2 regions of the Desulfitobacterium hafniense DCB-2 genome follow, and region 1 is predicted to be linked to the other one. Evidence: a T-box and tRNA genes for the amino acid it is inferred to sense, from the RefSeq annotation. Region 1 holds a T-box; the other holds one or more tRNA genes.
What was found. The T-box of region 1 lies ahead of trpS (tryptophan--tRNA ligase). A T-box ahead of a tRNA ligase gene usually reads a tRNA of that ligase, here a tRNA-Trp.
Positions count from the first base shown of each region.

Region 2: it encodes a tRNA-Trp, which carries the amino acid that the T-box ahead of trpS (tryptophan--tRNA ligase) is inferred to sense. The anticodon was not compared.

Region 1 is NC_011830.1:2,295,376-2,305,143, reverse strand. It holds gene DHAF_RS10625 (FAD-binding protein) at 1-426, opposite strand, end outside; partial or broken gene DHAF_RS26415 (DUF3102 domain-containing protein) at 733-894, opposite strand; gene trpS (tryptophan--tRNA ligase) at 1,091-2,086, opposite strand; T-box leader at 2,136-2,384, opposite strand; gene DHAF_RS10615 (IS4-like element ISDha5 family transposase) at 2,404-3,756, opposite strand; gene DHAF_RS10610 (NADPH-dependent FMN reductase family protein) at 4,086-4,727, opposite strand; gene DHAF_RS10605 (flavodoxin family protein) at 4,721-5,221, opposite strand; gene DHAF_RS10600 (nitroreductase family protein) at 5,305-6,012, opposite strand; gene DHAF_RS10595 (ArsR/SmtB family transcription factor) at 6,028-6,378, opposite strand; gene DHAF_RS10590 (alpha/beta hydrolase) at 6,675-7,928, opposite strand; gene DHAF_RS10585 (ABC transporter ATP-binding protein) at 7,973-9,709, opposite strand; gene DHAF_RS10580 (ABC transporter ATP-binding protein) at 9,722-9,768, opposite strand, start outside.
Region 2 is NC_011830.1:3,185,772-3,195,539, forward strand. It holds gene DHAF_RS14795 (sigma-54-dependent Fis family transcriptional regulator) at 1-637, opposite strand, end outside; gene DHAF_RS14800 (hypothetical protein) at 957-1,352, shown strand; gene DHAF_RS14805 (N-acetylmuramoyl-L-alanine amidase) at 1,482-2,210, opposite strand; gene DHAF_RS14810 (hypothetical protein) at 2,213-2,509, opposite strand; gene DHAF_RS14815 (PH domain-containing protein) at 2,743-3,120, shown strand; gene DHAF_RS14820 (hypothetical protein) at 3,470-4,462, opposite strand; tRNA gene DHAF_RS14825 (tRNA-Trp) at 4,906-4,979, opposite strand; gene DHAF_RS26595 (hypothetical protein) at 5,146-5,271, opposite strand; gene DHAF_RS14830 (sigma-54 interaction domain-containing protein) at 5,337-6,734, opposite strand; gene fusA (elongation factor G) at 6,937-8,958, opposite strand; gene iadA (beta-aspartyl-peptidase) at 8,995-9,768, opposite strand, start outside.

The DNA.
Region 1 (9,768 bases):
ATCAGGCATAATGTACGGACTAATACCGTCAATGGTCAGATTCTCAGGTGTTGGCTTATCAACCACATAAGACGGGCATCCGTGCATGGCTTGAAAATACGGCACAGATTCTGCCCAGGTAGAATCAAAGATTGTCCAGCATTTACGTTCCGGCTGGGCCTCAAGTTGATTTTGTACTGCTTGACCGCCTTGGTCTTCGTTCATAAAACGCTCGCCATTAAGATTAAGACGCAAAAACGGAGCTGTGCCGATGCCGCCCTTGGATGTACCAAAATGGCCCATATAGTGAGTCATTGGAGCGTGCTTTTGCTGAATGGCAGCATTCACGTACGAGCCCAAAATCAGACCATCGCCCTGGTTGGTACGATTACCTTCGACGTCCACAGCGGAGTGTCCAAACGCGACGAGTTGATTAAGTTGTTGCATTTGTAGGATTGTCTCATATATCTGCTGGGTTTCTATGCTTACCGCACACCTGCCAAAACAAATATAGAAGCTCGCTGACTCAGCGAGCACAGCCAAAGAACGGTGCGGACGAAATCCGCACCGTTCTTTGGCTGTGCACTCTATATGTTCTTACCCCCACATGCTGATGCTGGCGGGAGAAACGTAATCCTTGCCCATTGTCCTCTTTTTTGTATTTGCTCAGAAAGGTAGCACCGAGCTTTCTGGATATTGCGGAGCAGATTTTAGCTGAGTGCCGTGCGCCGTGAGGACCGAAAGGCTCCGCAATCAATGGATAATTTTTAGAGGCTTTTTAGCGGGCGGCCACTCCTTAATCGTCTCAGCTATGGTCTCAAGCAGCTTCTGGGCCTCTTTTCTTTTTTCTTCTTTCAGCTTCGCATCAAGATGGGTCAGATTGGTCAGGGCTGTCGTCAGCTCGAAGAAGCAGGATTTTTTTGGTCTGATGGGTAATCATATTGATTTCAGCCGCGATCACCAGCGGCGTCCGTTCAGTCACTAAATCATTCACTCCATCTGTCCGCCTTTCGTCAATTCGCCTAATGCAGAATATGCCGACGGCCAATGGATAGTGAGACTAGTAAGGGCTATGTTTTCAACCTTGGAAAACATAGCCCTTTATACCAACTCAGCAATTCCTTGATAAACCCATCAGATATTCAACTTTATTCAGCGTTGCTGCTGCTTTTCGGGCAGCTTTAGCTGCACCGGCAGTCAATATTTGATCGAGGTAGTCACTATGAACAAATTCATAATACCTTTTCTGGATGGGACGTGTGGTTTCAATAATGGCTTCGGCAAGGTCATTTTTAAATTGACCGTAGCCCTTGCCCTCATATAGTTGTTCGATTTCATCTGTGGACTTATCAGTAATTAAAGAATAGATGGCCATCAGATTCGATATGCCGGCCTTACCTTCTCGATCATAGTAAATTTTGTTTTCCGAATCAGTTTGAGCCCGTTTAATCTTTTTGAGGATTGTTTCCGGTTCGTCAAGCAGATAAGGCGTTGCCAGGGAATTGGCATCCGATTTGCTCATCTTTTTCTTTGGTTCCTGGAGGGACATAATTCTTGCGCCCACTTCCCGGGTATGAATAGCAGGGAGTTTAAATGCTTCCCCATAACGGCTGTTAAAGCGTTGGGCTAAATCTCTGGTTATTTCAATGTGTTGTCGTTGATCATCCCCAACCGGCACATAATCCGTTTGGTAAAGCAGGATATCCGCAGCCATTAAGGGCGGATAGGTAAGCAAGCCGGCGGGGATGGAATCGCCATTGCCGTGCCGCTGCGCTTTATCCTTATACTGAGTCATCCGTTCAAGCTCGCCAATCGTGGCTAAGGTGGTCATGATCCATCCCAATTTAGTATGTTCAGCTACTTCTGATTGAATAAATAAAGTTACTTTATCCGGGTCCAGGCCGATTGCCAGATACAGTGCGGCTAAATTCCTGCTGTTTTTCCTGAGTTGTTCAGGTTCTTGGGGAACAGTGATTGCATGTTGATTGACAATACAGAAATAGCACTCATGCTCATTTTGATAGCTTGTAAAGTTTTTCATTGCACCAAGATAATTCCCTAAGGTGATTGTTCCACTAGGCTGTACGCCTGAGAAAATTACTGCCATTGCTGTCACTCCTCATACTATAGTTAAAAAATAAAAAGTCCAATCATCCTCAAGGGACGATTGGACCGTGGTGCCACCCATATTTGTTTAATATATTGCCTATTGCCACATATTAAACACTCTTTCCATACTGAATCATACGGCACCTTTGTAACGTGTGGATGATCACGTCAACTCCTACTGCTAGTTCGGGTTGCTGCTCAAGAGGCCATTCCATAGTTATTCCGCGCTGATTCTCACCAACCATCAGCTCTCTGAGGCTTCCTAACTATTTACTCTTCTCTGTCATTGCTTTTCATCATTATTTATATGTTAACTCAACTTTCGCACCCCAGTTGAGGGAATAGAGCCTTGATATAACTGGGTAATGCAGCAATCCACTTTTGTAATTGACTGAGTGATTCGTTATTCTCTGGTTTATTGGGTAGTAGATTAAGAACAAACGTCATTAACTGACGTAGTGCTGTTTTCAAGTCTAAATCCATAACCTCATCAGCAAAAAGATAAAAGAGTCCCCCAAGAGAGCGTTCATCATTGTTTTCTCTTCGTTCCCACTCCAGGATGAGGTAACGGGTAAAGACTATGGTTGTGTGACTAACCATCATATCGAAGGATCGGCCCTGAAATTCAGTTCCTAGCTTCAAATGCGATTTGGCCATTTTGAAAAACGTTTCGATACTCCAACGCATCCCGTAAATTCTTACGACTTCAGTAGTTTCTAAGGAAAGATCGGTGGTTAAGATCGCTAACCACTCTCTTCGGTTGTTTCGATTCTGGACGAAAACAACTTTTAAAGCTAAGCCTGAAGGGGTATGAACACGCACTGAACCCAGTATTTCTGCTTTCGGGTTCTTTGGGACTCTCGCGTAGAGCTCTCGTAAACTGAGTGATTTTCCTTCAAAGAGATAACGCTGCTTAAGTTCTTTAACCATTCCAATAACGTGAAGCTCCTTATCCCTTAGCTTTTGCAAAAGTGGAGCATGGGTAAACCAACTATCCATTAGGACGTAATCCGCTGAGAATCCGGCTTTGAGAGCTCGTTCAAGCATTTGAACCACGGTGTCCGGTTTAGGGCTCATCGCTTCCAGGCGACGCTTATAGCCTACGGAGCGTTTGTCTAAGTCCTCTCTCATTTCACAAAGACGATTTTTAGCTTTTGCAGAACTCATCAATGTAAAATCAAGGGGTGCGAAGCTGAACCCGTCAGACCAGCCCAAGGTTAGTAAGGTGTAACCGCGAACAAAGCGGCCCGAAACATGGTCAAACACTCGGGCTAAGAGTTCAACTTTCTTGCTTCGTTCGCGCTCCATTACAGAATCATCTACGATAAAAACACGGATACGCTGCGCAGAGGTGAGCTTTTCAAAGCGTCCGACCATCTTGAGGCTGAGTAACTGGTAAAAACGCCTCCAGTTATACCGAGAGTCATTGAGAAACCGATAAACAACATCTTTACCTGGAAGAGATTCTGCCCGGCTTCCTTCTAACAGCCGAAACAGATTTCGACCTTGAAAAACGAGTTGGAAAATGATTTGGAAGACAACGAAGCTTGAAACCCCATAGGACTTGCGGATCCCAGCGGCTCGAAGCAGCTGACTAAGCTTAAGGGAAGAAAAAATTAAAGAAAGCTGATTTTGATGCTGTTCAGGCAGAGAGTTGTGTTGTAACATGGAGATACGCACCTTTCTGTTTTGGAAATTATGGTTGTTTGGTCACTTCCATTTTACCAATTCGAAAGGTGTTTTTCTGTCAATGAACAAAATATTTTTAGCCTAATCCAGTAGTAGACTGAGTTTGAACAGATTTTCGCGCTGCGAAAGTTGAGTATGTTAAGAAATAGTTTATCAGCTTTATGCCCTTAAATCAAGTTTCGCATCGTGCCGGGCTCTTCAGCTGAAATTCTCTTTAACTGAAGTTCCCTTAGCTGAAATTCGTCACCAGTGTCGTTTTTCAACTCTGCCAAAGCATTCACTTCTTCCCCTCTACATCCTGAACATGCCTACCTCCGCCGAAACAACTCCTCCTTCTTCAGCCCATTGGCCTTAACCATCTGCCGCCAGCCCGCTTCCGCCGCAAATTTATAGGCAAACCTGGGAAAGTTGGCCGTAATAAAAACAGGAGCCCCGCCGGTACGGTGAACAATATTCGCAGCCAGGGTTTGCAGTGCTTTGCCCAGATTCTTCTTCGGCCCGCTCCCTGCCGGGACATTCTTTAGCGTCGGAAGCATTCCCCCCGCTCCGATGCCCAGGCCCTGCCCCCATTGCCGGCCTGCTCTCGCACACCAGTTTTCCACCATTTCCAAAGCCAGGCCGCACTGCTCTCCCTCATAGAAACCGCAGTTCACCAGACAATACACCACAACCTCCGACCCAGGCTGAGCTTTAGCTTTGAAGTGATTCTCCAGCTGAGCCAAACAGCTCAGCAGATGAGAAGGGATCCCGTCCACATATAGAGGGAAGGCCAAAACCCAAACATCCTGCTCTTCCAGCTGCTCCAGATCTTCAAGGCTCAGCTGGGGCTTGCGAAAACCATATTCTGTAATCTTACTGTCCTCCACCAAAGTCCGCAATGCCTGCAGTACAGCCTCTGAAGCACTGTTTTTGGCTTTGGGACTCCCGTTGATCAAGGCTATTTTCAGCATAACTGTCCCTCCAATTCGGCCAATTCCCGGATGAAAAAAACCTTGACCCTTTGACAGTTCAGATTAACGGCATTGGCCCGAACTAATTTCTCCGCCGTCCGTTGCTCTTTTTCCGTGATCTCACCATAAAACCAAACGCTCAAATCCAAGGGCTGCTCATAACGGGGCCTGTGGTGCATCTCCCCGTTTCTTATTACAAAATAAGGATGAATATAGGAGATGCTCCGATCCAAGACATTTTTGACAAACGGGCTGTATCCGCCGTAGAAGCATTGGCTGATAATGATCAGCTCACTGCTGTGCCCCAAATCCGCTCCCATATCACCATACTCGTCCCGGATCACACAGGCCCCCGGTGTCTTGACCCAGCAGCCAAAGCAGCCGATACAGTGCCGGATTCTGCCGTTATTGGCGATGATTTTGGTATCTCCGCCCAGTCCGGGTCTGATTTTATCCAGCTCTTCCTGAGCAAGATCATGTATCAACAACCTCATAGCCTTCCACCGCCCCATACTGTTTTTAAGTTATATCCTGTGAATCAATTTAACCTATCTTCTTTGAATCTATCTTCATTATACTAACTTAAGTGGAAAACACCACCGTTGCCAAATTCAAATTTTCCTCCTGCTCCGATCTCGAAATGTTTCTTGGCAATCCCTAAATCAACCAGATCCATGGCATAGTCATCGGCAATTCCAGCGCTTAAACTGTTGTTCTCATACTTAAACATTGCCTTTTGGCTGTTTTTAGCACTTGGGGCAAGCAGTACGGCTTTCATTCCGTTTTCTGTCCATTGAGGCAATGGTTGATCGCTTATGATTCGTTCTGCCATGGCCTTTACTTTTCTATGGGTAGCTGACCGCACCATTTTTTCTGTCAGAGAGGGAGCGGCCACTCTCCCTACTAAAACAACACAGACCAATTCCTCGCCGTCATCTGCCATGAGTTCGTCTTTATCGAAGGTGCCCCCGACCCAGCAGGTTCCCAAGCCTAAATCAGTGATAGCAAGAACTAGCTCCTCTCCATAATAACCCAGCTTTTCCTTCAAGTCCTGGAGTTCTTTTTTCCCTTTCATCACTATCAGTGAACGCACATTGGTAAATAAACCATAGCTCTTGCTTAACTTCTGAAAGGCGTGGCTTCCGTCCGCCAGGAATGTCATAGCCAAGCCGGAGGCTGCATTGAATTCGTCAATAAGCGCAATGATTTTCTCTTTCTCCTGATCGGTAATGGGCTCTTTGGCAAACTTTCTCCGGGATATTCTCTTCTCCATGGCACTCCACATAACATTACCTCCCCATTATTCGTCATTTCCTGAATAGAATTCTTGCATTAAATCTTCGATATGCAAGACAAGGTTCTTAAGCAATGCAAATTTACCGGACATATTGATATAGTAAAAATTCTTCGCTCCTTCTTCCCGCATGAGTATGATCCCCGCATCCCGCAAAATCTTCAGGTGGTGCGAAACAGCAGGGCGGGAAAGATGGACCTGCTCTGTAATTTCACCGACACGCAGGCCCGTCTGGCAGGTAGTTTCCATCAAAACCATCAGGATCGCCTGACGGTTTTCATCGCCAATAGCCAATAAGAGTTTTTGACAGTTCAGGAAATCCTCTTTGATCAGCTGGAGCTGCTCGTGTTTGTCCATAGAGACACCTTCTTAATCTCGTTTAATCGTTCGAACCAATAAACCTTATATAAATCATAAATCAGCCTTCAGCCCTATGCAACATTGGGAAAGAAATTCAAGACCAATACACCTTAAATAAGCAAAAAAGACGGCTGACATTTGGACATTCCGCAAGAAATGCTCCAAATTATCAACCATCGTTCAAAAAAGTATACCGACGCTGCCATGAGACGCAGTGTGTGGTTTCTCCATAATTCCTCAATGGATAGCGGCATCTGCCCTCAGCTTGACGTCAGCCTTGTAAAATTATCCGCTCATCCTGTACTTCTCTCAGGAGTGAAGGTGATCGGGAGTTTTATCTTTTCGGTGAATTGGCCAGATGATGCGTGCTCCCTGATAAAGCGTTCGATTTCCGCCCAGGCGTCTTTCCCTTCTCTGAAGTGAGGTGTAACAATGTAAAAAGCATGGTACATTCCTTCGTAGGTAAGAAACTTCACCTCTGTGCCGGCTTCCTTCGCCTTGGCAGCGATTGTTTGGCTGTCGCTCAGAAGTATTTCATCCCCTCCCGCCTGGATGAGCATGGGCGGCATATTGGCGTAGTCGGCATAAACCGGGGAAAGGTACGGGTCATGAAGATCATGGTCACCGGCGTACAGGATGGGAATAGGATATTGTGGCTTCATATCAGCATCCGGCAGTCCAAAAAAGGCGTCCTTTTGAATATTGGTTGAATAGGATTCTCCTGTCTGGGCCAGATCGGCCCAAGGAGAAGAAAGAATCAGCAGTTCAGGGAGAGCCTGATTATGATCACGCAGATATAAGGTTGTGGCCAAGGCCAGTCCTCCTCCCGCCGAATCCCCGCACAGGATTATCTGGTCTGCCGGGTATCCTTGTTCCAGCAGCCATTGGTATCCTTCCAGGGCATCTTCCAAGGCGGCGGGATAAAGATGGTCGGGGGCTGTCCTGTAATCCAGGGAAAACACATCGGCACCGTCATAGCACGAGGAGTACTGGAGGGCCCTGTCGTTGTATATCTTGTTGAACACGCCGATATATCCCCCGCCATGGAGCTGATAGATGACCTTTTTATGATTGCCGTTATCCCTGGTCAACAAGTACCCGCTGGAGTTGCTGAGGGATATTTTGCTGTTCCGGTAGCCTTGGGGGGCTTGCCAGCTTTCGAAATCATAGGGTTCGCGCTGTCCGTTCAGCATGGTATCATGAAAAATCGCACTGCCATGGCTTCGGGCATAGACATGGTTGATGGCGCGAAAGCCTTTGTTAAACAGGTCGCCGGTTAACGATACGGATAAGGCGCTGCGCCCGAAAGCAACGGACAGGGCAAGCAGGCAGAGGCAGAGGAGCCACACTGCCCCATATCGAAGCCCTTGGGGAGACAGCTTGATCCGTATTGTGAGCAGAGCGGAAGCCACACCTCCTGTCACGGCGTAAGAATACCATCTGTTTTCCAGGATGATGGTCAGCAGCATCGCAACCAGGAAAGTCAGGACCAAAGCCGCCCAAAATCCGGGCTTGATAGGGCTTTTCTTTATTTCCGGATTTTCCATTAAAAGCTCCCCTTTCGGCAGGTAGTTTATTTCTCAAACCTTCGTCACGCTTCGACTGCCCATCCGGCTGTTTCCTGCTGGATGCCGAACAACTTTGCATAAAGCCCCCCTGCCCGCAAGAGCTCCGGCCCGGAGCCCTGCTCGGCGATCCGCCCGTTCTCCAGCACCACAATGTTGTCCGCCCCGGCTATGGTGCGCAGCCTGTGGGCGATGACCACCACGGTTTTGTCCTTGATCAGCTGGGAGAGGGCTTCCTGGATCTCCAGTTCATTTTCCGGATCGAGAGAAGCGGTGGCTTCATCCAGCAGGATGATGGGGGCATCCTTGAGCAGGGCCCGGGCAATGGAAATGCGCTGCCGCTCCCCGCCCGACAGAGTGCTGCCGTTTTCACCGACCAGGGTATCGTACCCCTCAGGCAGCCGGGAGACAAAATCATGGCAGTTGGCGCGGCGGGCCGCTTCCTCAACCTCCTCCCGGGTTGCTCCGCTTTTGCCGATGGCAATATTGTTGTAGATGGTATCATTGAACAGAACCACATCCTGAAACACAAAGGATATCCAGGTCAGCAGGCGTTCCGGGTCGATTTTGCGGATATCCGTGCCGTCAATGCGGATGCTGCCGGCGTCCACATTCCAAAACCGGGCAATCAGCTTGGATAGGGTGCTTTTCCCGCTGCCGGAAGGGCCCACCAGCGCCGTGACCTTGCCCTGGGGAATGGAGAAGCTAATGTCTTTGATCACCGCTTCTTCCTGATAGCCGAAGCTGACATGATCAAACTCAATGGTATAATGCTGCAAGACCACCCCATCACTTCCCCCCATGGGTGTTTCTTCGTAGACCTCATGCAGCCGTTTGATAGCAAGCAAGGAGTAGAGCAAGTCCCCCCATAAAGCCAAGGGGGTGGAAAGGCTGGTGTAGATGCGGCTGGAGAAAATAAGGAACAGGAGGAAGTAAAGGAGATCCAAGCTCCCCGCCGTGACCAGGCTCAGCCCTACGAAGATGGTGAGCGGGATACTAAAGCGCAGCATCATCATGGAGATGGTGGTTAGGGCGCCGTTGACCGTTTCCGTCTTTGTGCTGATCTTCATCAGTTGGCGGTAAGCTTCTTCCAGGCTTTTAAATTTGTCGCCACCCAAACCAAAGGCTTTAATGACCTTAATACCCTCCAGATATTCCTGCATCTGTTCGGAGGCGTCCAGCTTGCTCTGCAGATGAGCCCGCCCGATGCGGTCATGCATGGTCCGGCAAAGCAATAAAAAGCCGAAGGATACGGGAACGCTGATAAAAATAGCCAGGGCCATGCGCCAATCGAAAACGGCCAGCAGCACACAGGTGAACAGCAAGTTGATCAGGGTTCCGCCAAAGGCGGGGATGATGGAGGAAAAGCTCTGTTCGATGGTGCCGCAGTCGCTCATCATATTGACGGTGATTTCGGTCAGATCTTTTTTGCCAAAATAGGAAAGGGGCAGTTTCCGCAAATGCTCGGCAAGGCCGGTGCGCTTTTCTTCGGCGGCTTCATAGGCGGTCACATAGGTTTTCCCATATTCATAGCGATGGGCTATGAAAGCCAGCACCACAACCACCACCGAAGCAGCGGCGAGAATCCAAAGCTTGGGCCACTCCACTTCCCCTCCCCAGAAGGGCTGCAGAATCTCGATAAAGGTCATCATCAGGATCATGACCGGCAATGACAGGCTGAGCTGGGCGAGAAACGAGGCCAGGATGGATTTTTTCAGTTCTTTATGGGATTTATCCGTCAGCGCAAGCAATTTTTTTAGCATGTGATTCCCTCCTTAGGCCAGCTTCCAGTTAAGGGCTTTGCTGTAAACGTCCCACATGT
Region 2 (9,768 bases), 890 kb from region 1:
TCTTCCCGTTAAGCTTATCCCCGGTTGGAGACAACATAATCCGCATACCTTCGAGAGTGTTCAACATCAGCTGCTGCTTGGCGGCCCGATTGGCCATGGTGATGGTATGCTTGCGGCTGACAATGAGAACCCCTTCTTCCATATTATTAATAGCAAAAGCAAGCGTTGACAGCATTGACTCCTTTTCCTTGCGATCGATCTGTTCGATCGCTTTAGCCGCAATAAAATTAGCGATCTGCTCAATCAACCCAAGATATGTCTCTTCATCCGCCAGGATCGCATTGCGTTGCTGGGCATTGGAACCCACCAATCCGATCACACCTATAATTTGATCACTGGCCCAGATCGGCATAGCAATCTCTATTTCTTCAGCACAGCTGTCCCGCTTGGGACAATTGTTACAGATCAATTCATGACCTGGAGAGTAAATAACCTGAAGCCGGCCTTCTTTTATAACATGACTATAGGCATATCCCTCTGCGGACATATCCTCGTTTACATGATCAGCAAACATACCGGTACCGGCTACCCGAAATAATTCCGTATCCACAACCTCTACGTCCACTCTTGATATCTTTGCCATAATCTCTGTATATTTTTTGACTGTCTCTTGGATTTCGAGTAAAACACTTGCCATTTCATTCCTCCGGCGTCAGTATAATTTCATTGAATTATTATCCAGGCTGAATGTCGGGAATCCATGCAAAGCTTTTCCCATGACAAAATCGCTCCACATCTGCAGTATACTGCAGATGTGGAGCCAACACAACCTGTCTTCTCAATTAGTCCTCTCACTTAAAAGAGCTGAAATTATATTCAATGAGTCTTTCAAGAGTATTGATCGAAGGACGTTCCTGCACTCTTTCCCGCACAAAACTCTGCGACAGGATTACAGCCTTCATATGTTACGGTTCTTGGCTCTATGACATATCTTAATAAATAGGGAAGTGATGATTATGGCAAATGAAAATGTTGATTTAACCCTAACCTATGAAGAAAGAGCAGGGGATTTACTCTTTCTTCTCGGCACGATCTTGGCTTTTATATCGAACTATCAAGAAGAACAAGCACTTCTCACCGAGAACGTTTCAATGGTTAAACCAAAAGATATTGATTCTGCCATGTCCATCACAGCTGCAAGCTGGCTTTTCTTTCTCGCCAGCATCCTTTTCACCCATGTGGCGATTGTCCGCTTAGAAGAACTGGGATCAACCGCCAACTTAAAAACCTCTCTTGTGTTGACCAGAGGCACAAAACTCGCCGTAATCGGTAATTTACTAAAGAGTGCTGGTTTTGGCATAGCAGCGATTGCTTACCAGCTTAAACTATTCTATTACAAATACGAATTTTAAGGGGCTATTCATGAACTAATCGTGTATCTGCTTCTTCAATTTGCTTTTCAATAAGTAAAAAACGGATAGTGAATCCGGTGTTCAACTACATCACCAGAAACACTATCCGCTTAGAAAAATGGCTCTGCTTCATTTCAGAACCGCTCTTGCCGTTTCGGTACGATTCGCTCCGGCATAGTAGCTATTCCCACTATCATTTGTCCCTTGTACCCCAACCCAGTGCTTCTGGGCAGCTTGATACTTGTTTGAGCTGTTTTTATGAACCATCGGGCATCCCAGCTTCTGGCTCAAGATAAGGGCTGCTCCCACATCCCCATCAGCATAGATAACAAGATTATCCACCATATCCTCCTCTCCTTTCAAATCCTTAGATTTTAAATCTTTAAACAGTTGCTCCCAGGGAAACTTCGCTCCTGGATCGTTCGGCCGATTTACACTGTCTGTGCGATAATGACCGATGATGTGGTCACTGTCCGGTTTAATTGCCGGAAACTTGGCCAGGAGCTGACCGTGAAGCCATAACGTAGACTGATACTGAGCATCGGTTAGCCCCTCCCCTTCTAAAGCCTCATGCTCAATGCCAATAGTATACAGGTTCGGATTTTTTCCATTATACAACTTCCAGTTCGGTTTATTGACAAGGCCGGCGTGCCACGCAGTATCCTCGTCTTTGACAAGCTGCAGGATTCGTCCATCCTTGAGTACGAGATAGTGACTGCTTGCCTGGGAGGCAGGATTCTGCATCCATGAGAGGCACCCCGGATATCGTCCTGCTGTGATGTGATTTATGATGGCAAAGACTTGATTACCACTTCTCCCCTGACGATAGTTCGGTGTGCCCACCCATTCGATTTTCATGCTTACTCTCCTTTCTGCTCAAGGCGATCAATCCTCTTATGAGCCTGTTTAGATGACTCCTCAACCCGGGTAAGACGTTCACCCATGGTATCCATGCGCTGCCCCTGGGCACGCTGCTCTATGCGGATATCATCTACCCCGCGCTTAAGGTACTCCATGTCGGTACGGATGGCTGTGTTGATTTCAGCGTCTATTCTGACTTCTCTTTTCGCTTCCTTTGCCCTTGCCGACCACCCTAAGATAATTCCGGACAGAGCTGCTACAATCCCAATGAGGGCTGTTATAATTGTAAAATCCAAATGCTATCACCTCTCGCTATACTATATTTATATAGACATGTCGTTATAATGGTGACTGACCCACTCCCCAGCTACCCCACTTCCCGCAAATTTCCGGCATAGGATTTTGGGCACAAAAACAGAGTGTGCCCTGATAAATGCCCACTTTTCGGCATCATTAAGCCAAAGCAGGAAATAAAATTTTTCCCTCGAATACTTGAACATTGCAATTCAGAAAGGAGATATTAAACATTATGGGAATATTTAGCGGGATGATGGGCAATGCCTCAGAGATTGACACCAAAGAAATTGAAAGCGAAGTAGGTCCTTTACTTTATGACTCAGAACAGATAACAAAGGCTTTTAAACTCATCAGAGATTTAATCGTGTTTACCAACAGCAGGTTGATTCTCGTGGACAAACAAGGCATCACCGGTAAAAAGATTGAGTATCACTCTATACCTTTCAGAAGTATCACGCACTTTGCTGTAGAGACAGCCGGTCACCTCGATCTCGACGCAGAATTAAAAATCTGGATTTCTGGCAATTCATCACCTATCACCAAGGAGTTTAAAAAAGACAAAAACATATTTGAAGTTCAGAAGGCTCTGGCCAACTCTATCGCCAGGTAATGTCTTTACGCAGCCGTTATGGCTGCTTAAAAAGAGGAGCACCTTTCTTCTCGTTGAAGGAAAACAATTACTTAATTACTTAAAGGAGGTAGCTCTCTCTTATAATTTCGCTGCCTCAGAACTTATACTCGTATAAGGAACTTATCGCGGCAGCGGAAAAATAGTAACGGTAAATCCTGACAATAAAAAAAGAACCCCGGCTCTAACTGCCAGGGTGTCTGCTCCTGCTGAAAAGAGACTTATGACTATATCCAATAATAAAATCATCCACTCACCATACTATATGCCTCTGACCGGGGATGTGTGACAAACACTCCCGGGAAAGGCGCTTTTTATAGTTCAACTAAATTTAATTTAAATCATCTACCGCATCAGTAAAGGCGTCCATATACTGTTCAAGCTTTCCTGTATCGAAAGAATTACTGGCATCATTTGCGACAGGCGGAGTACCTTTAATTTGATCATATAGACTATCTATCTCTGGGGATAACCTTCCCCATATTGATTTTATTTGAGAGTATTGTTCCTCGGCCAATCCGCCGATAAAACTATCATAATCTGCCTTTTTCTTCATTGTAGCATCGAGTTGTTCTAAGGTGAATTCAATATCAAGCGTCTGTCCTGTGCTGCTTTTTCCTCTTGCTATGTAGTGTTGGATGTCAACAAATCCTTCATTCCAAACTTTTCCTATCAACCAATTGCTTATCTCTTGTAGTTTATCTGTGTCACTGTTTCCGCTGTTTTCGTTGTTCCCATTCATGCTGTCCGAAAAACTAACTAATCCACCTGTTAGAGCGTCAGCTAATGCGTCGTCCCCTACAATTCTCCATCCTTCTTCGCTTTTAGAAAGATTAATGTCCACTGTTTTCGTTACGGTTTTAGTTTCGCTACTTACCAGGTTTGTGAATATTTCAAAAGACTTTTCATTTAATTGTTCTTCATTTAATCCACTGAAGGCAAGGGAAAAGAGCTGGGAGATAAACTCAGCCATTACGTTGCTCATATCCAGGTTGGTAATTTCAGTTTTGACAACAGCAGTTTTTTCTTCTTCTGATGACTCTAAAATCTTATATTCAATGTTTTTTAAAATCGCCTTGGACATCTCTTCCGACTTCTTTTCATCTTCAGTATCCGGGGTTCCTGTACTGCCCGCATTAACAATCTCATTATAATCAATGTACTTGGATGCTGCTTCGATGTCGGCGGCCTTAATCGCGTTAAGTGCCTTTTCTACAGATTGTTCTGCTGTCTCACCCTTTTTAGCCGTTACACCTTCTCCACCACACGCTGCAAGGGATAGAACTAAAGGAATAAGTAAAAATAGGAATAAGAATTTTTTCATTTATGCACCTCCATACTGCATATGGTAGCATATCCTAATTATGGAGCACAATACTTATTTTTCTATACCTTTAGGCTCTCCGCCAAATACCGCATTCAACATCTTCTTCTGCCAAGCTCAACGAGATATCAAGTATGCCTGAGAACTCTACTATCTTCCTACTGCGCCAGCTAAAAGTGAACAAGAAAATAATGCCGAAGAGCGCGGAACGCAGTGGGAAGATAGCGGAGCAGTATTTACAGCTTGAAACAGGAAACAGGTCAATGCGGTATGGGCCTCCTATTGGTGGAGAGGGTGGATTAGAAAAACCCGCCACTCACGGCGGGTTTTCCCATAAACAAAATAAAATCAGATGTTCCACTTTTGTTCTACCTAATTTTTATTATTTCGAATCTCGAAAAACAAAAAATCCCTGCAAACCTTGCAGAGAGCGGATTTCATATTGGCAGGGGATGCAGGAGTTGAACCCACACTAACGGTTTTGGAGACCGCTGTTCTACCATTAAACTAATCCCCTAAGTCACTTTATCAACTAGCGACAAATGAAATTATACTTGAAGGCAGGAAAAGTGTCAAGCTTAAGTTCTTAAAATATTTATAAGGGATCAAATTATAAAGGCTTAAAACTACGGACTACTTAAAAAGCTCTCACCAACTCGGTTGAGAGCTTTTGGGCGGCCCCTTTATGGCCAGTACAAATCTTTGAACCCTTCCATATCTTCACGAATAGCGTCGCCGCGATGATGCTGCTTTGGGGCGGGTTCTGGCTTTTTCTTAGGGTCCCTGCCCTTTGTGCCGAATAATGCCATGGAAAATCCCTCCTTTAGGTATAGGATGAGCAGATTCCCCATAAAGCATACCTTTTTACCCTGGGTTAAACATTATCCTCGAGGGTTTTCAGCTTATTATAGAGAGTAGCTAAGGAGATATTGAGGACACCAGCTGCCCGCTTTTTCCCTTCCACGGAATTGCCATAGCGGTCTAATGCCAAGCGAATCATCCTCTTTTCTAATTCATCAAGGGCCATAGGCTCACGATAATGAATCTCTTCCGTCTTATTGACAATCTCTACCAAACTGGCAAAATCCTTAATATTGAGCATATCTCCTTCCACGGAATCCATCGCCATCTCGATGACATTTCTCAACTCACGGATGTTTCCCGGCCAGTGGTAATCCAATAAAAGCTGCTCTGCCTGAGTCGTTATGCCAATCACATGTTTGCCCAGCTTCCGATTGGCCTTATAGATAAAACTCTGGGCGTAAGTCAAGGCATCTTCTTTATGCATTCTTAAAGGGGGTATTTGGATTTCAATACCACCGAGCAGATGATACAAATCCGGTGAGAACTGCCCATTCTCCACCATAGTTCTTAAATCGCGGTTAGTTGCCGTGATAATCCGAATATCCAGTTCAATCACCTGGGTTCCGTCAACAGGTTGGAACTTCTTCTCCAGAAGGATATGAAGCAATTTATCTTGTAAATAGTCATTAAGCAGCCCTATTTCATCAAGGAACAGAGTTCCCCCACTGGCACATTCCAATTTGCCCAACTTCCGCTCGGAAGCCCTATCCTGGCTTTTCTTCTCGTAACCCAGCAACTCAACTTCAAGAAGGCTTTCCGGTATATTGGCACAATCCACTTTCAAAAAAGGTTTATGGCTGCGCGTGCTGCCACTATGAATGGCATGAGCAAAGAGCTCTTTTCCAGAACCGCTTTCACCCATGATCATAATGGGTGAATGGGTCTCGGCCGAGCGACGCGCCTTATTGCGAATAAAAGCAAAATCCGGGTGGCTCCCTAGAACATCGTCAAAAGTATACGAGCTGGATGCCATCTGATCGACCCGGGTTGTAAGAGCTTGAATCATCTGTTTCGCCGCTTCGATCTCTTCGCCCAGCCTGGAGGTCTCCGTTAGTTGCTGAAACACCACCAGGGCCGCTTCGATATTACCTTCGATGACAATGGGGTATGCATTGGCAATGATTTCGATATCACACTCTTCCATCGTGGAACGATGTGCATAGATTGGTTCATGGGTCCTCAGTACTCTTGCCAGTGCCCCCTCCGGTGAGAGTTCGAAGATGTTCTTACCGATTCGTTCATAAGGAGATATGCCTGTTAAACGGCTGAAATACGGGTTGACATATTGAATGGTTCCGTCTTTGCCTGCGACCTCAATGGCTTCTTGAATCGAATTGTAGAGCACTTTAAGTTCTTCTTCTATGCGCCTACTATCCCTTATCTCCACCCTTTTTGGCTGTTGTCCCACAGTTGAGCCCTCCACTCTTTTTCCCTCAATTTTATATAATATATATTTATATAATTTATACAATAATTTGAATATTCAACGCATTTTGTAAATACCCTTCTTAAAATTAGGAATTTTTTATTAATCTTTAGTTTTAATTAACAAAAAAAAGAAAACAGCCAGGTAACTACCTGACTGTTGATTAAGCGCTATATAACCCTAATTAGCTTCCCTGGGCCGCTTTAAGCTCATTGATAATTCCTTCACTGATTTTAGAAGGTACTTCATCGTATTTTAAGAATCGGATATCGAAGCTGCCTCGCCCTTGGGTCATGGATTTTAAATCAATGGCATAGCGCATCATTTCCGATTGCGGCACATGAGCTTTAATCACCTGGAATCTACCATCGGCCTCCATTCCCAAGACCTTGCCCCGTTTGCCGTTGATATCACCGATAACATCACCCATGTAGGCTTCCGGCACCCTAATCTCAACCTCAGAAATCGGCTCCAGCAAAGTAGGTTTCGCCATTTCTGCCCCTTTACGGAAGGCCATAATGGAAGCCAGCTTAAAGGCCATTTCGGAAGAATCCACACTATGGTATGAGCCATCGGTCAACGTCACCTTGAATCCAGTGACAGGATATCCGGCCAGCACTCCTTCCGCCATAGCTTCTCGAATTCCCTTTTCTACAGCAGGGAAGTATTGTCTGGGTACAGCACCTCCGAATACTTCCTCGGCAAATTCAAACTCGCCGTCCATGAGAGGCTCCATATTGATCCAGACATGCCCATATTGTCCATGACCGCCGCTTTGCTTTTTGTGTTTTCCTTCCACTTTAACCGGCTTTTTAATGGTTTCCCGATAGGGAACCCGGGGAACTTTCATCTCTACGCCAACGCCAAATTTCCGTTGCAGCTTCTCCATCAGGATTTCAACATGCATTTCACCCATACCGTAGAGAATCAATTCTTTGGTTTCCACATTCTTCTCCACACGCATGGTGGGGTCCTCTTCCGCCAAGCGGGCCAGGGCACTCCCCAGTTTATCTTCATCTCCCTTGCTCTTAGGGGCGATGGCTACAGGTAAACGGGGCACAGGTAAATCAATGCCCTCCAATTGCACAGGATTCTCCTTGGCGCATAGGGTATCACCAGTAGCTGCATCCTGAAGTTTAGCTACAACGGCGATATCTCCCGCCGGGACGACCTGAACCGGGTCTTGGTTTTTTCCCCGCAGAATAAAAGGAGTGCTGATCTTTTCTTCTTTTTCTTTTTGAGCATTATACACCATACTGTCCCCTTGGAGCTTTCCTCCATAGACCCTGATAAAACTCATCTTACCAACATAGGGGTCGGCCAGGGTTTTAAAGATCAGGGCGCTTTTCTCTTCTTTAGTTTGGGGAACCGGGGCGTATTGAACAAAGAAGTCGAGCAAATTTCCAATCCCGACATTTTTGAGAGCTGAACCCGCAAGGACCGGAACGGTTAAATCCTTTTCCAAAGCGCTTTTCAAAGCTTGGCGAAGGTCGTCATCGCTTAAAGTTTCGCCATCCAGATATTTTGTCAATATATCGTCATCAGCCTCGGCTACCGCCTCAGCTAATATTTCTCGATAGTGTTCGACATCAGATAGAAGATCTGACGGAATATCCTTAACTGTATATTTCCCACTGGCATTGTTTTCATAGATATACGCCTTTTGCTCGATAATATCTACGACACCCTGAAACTGATCTTCATGACCTATAGGAAGAGTTAAGGGGGCAAAACGCATATTAGGGAAAGCTTCTGTGAGTTGGTTCAGAACCTTTTCAAAATTAGCATTCTCGCGCTCTAACTTATTAATAAAAATAACGCGGGGCAACTTCTGCTCTTCCATCAAGTCAAGGATAAGCTCAGCTTGTACCTCAAGACCTGATACACCGCACAGAACAACGACCCCGCTCTCTGCCACCCGAAGGGCAGACTTAACCTCACCAAAAAAATCAGAATATCCCGGAGTATCAAGGACATTGATTTTACATCCCTGCCATTCAACAGGAACAAGACTCGTACTGATCGAAACCTTGTGTTTAATCTCTTCTGGCAAAGAATCCGACATAGTGTTTCCCTCAGGCACTTTCCCCATACGGGTAACCGCACCTGAGTTAAAGAGACAAGCTTCTGTCAAAGACGTCTTCCCTGCCCCTCCGTGCCCTACAAGGCAAATGTTGCGTAGATTCATAGTGTCATAGGTCTTCAAGACAAATCAACCTCCTTAAAATGTATTAGAAAAGGTCTAACCTTTGACTAATCGTGGAGTTTCTACAGTCTGAAGATGACTCGCCAATGATGTCTCATATACCCCCAAAACAACAGGTTTACGGTTACGAATCATAACTCTTCCCTTAGCCCACACCTGCTCAATCATCAAGTCATCGGACAAGGCCACCAAATCACCGTCAAAGCCTTCCCGAATCATGCCTTTGTTTTTTAATTGTAGAATACGGGCGGGATTGGAAGTAATGGTTCTCAGAGCGGTATCAAGGGGTATGCCGTACCGGAGCACAGCTTCCCGGATATCGCGCCAAAGAACATGAACGGATCCTATGCCCATGCCGACAAGGATTCCAGCCTCGTTAAACTGAGGAAGGCTGCCATTTCCGTCTGAAGTAACCGTCACACGGTCATTCAGCAATCCCTGCTCGTAAAGGGCTTTTAAAACGAAAGGAACCTGTAAATGCGGTTCAAAATCATCGCAACCTGCTGTTAAATCAATTGTGCCACCTGCTTTGAGAAACTCTACTCCCTGCTCTAAGAGCGTTTCCTTTCGATTGATATGAGTTGGCATGAATTGGCTGATCGGAATTTCAGTTTCCTCAATTATTTTTAGAATTGGGGACAAACCTCTCTTCCCTTCACCCAGGTGAATATGAACAACTCCCGCTTTATCTCCTAGCATCCCCCCTACTCGAGCTTCCGCAGCAAGATGCTCCAGCTCAGATTTTTGAGGTTGGGCGGAACGATGGTCAGAAATGGCGATTTCACCCGCCCCTATCACTTTATCGATTAA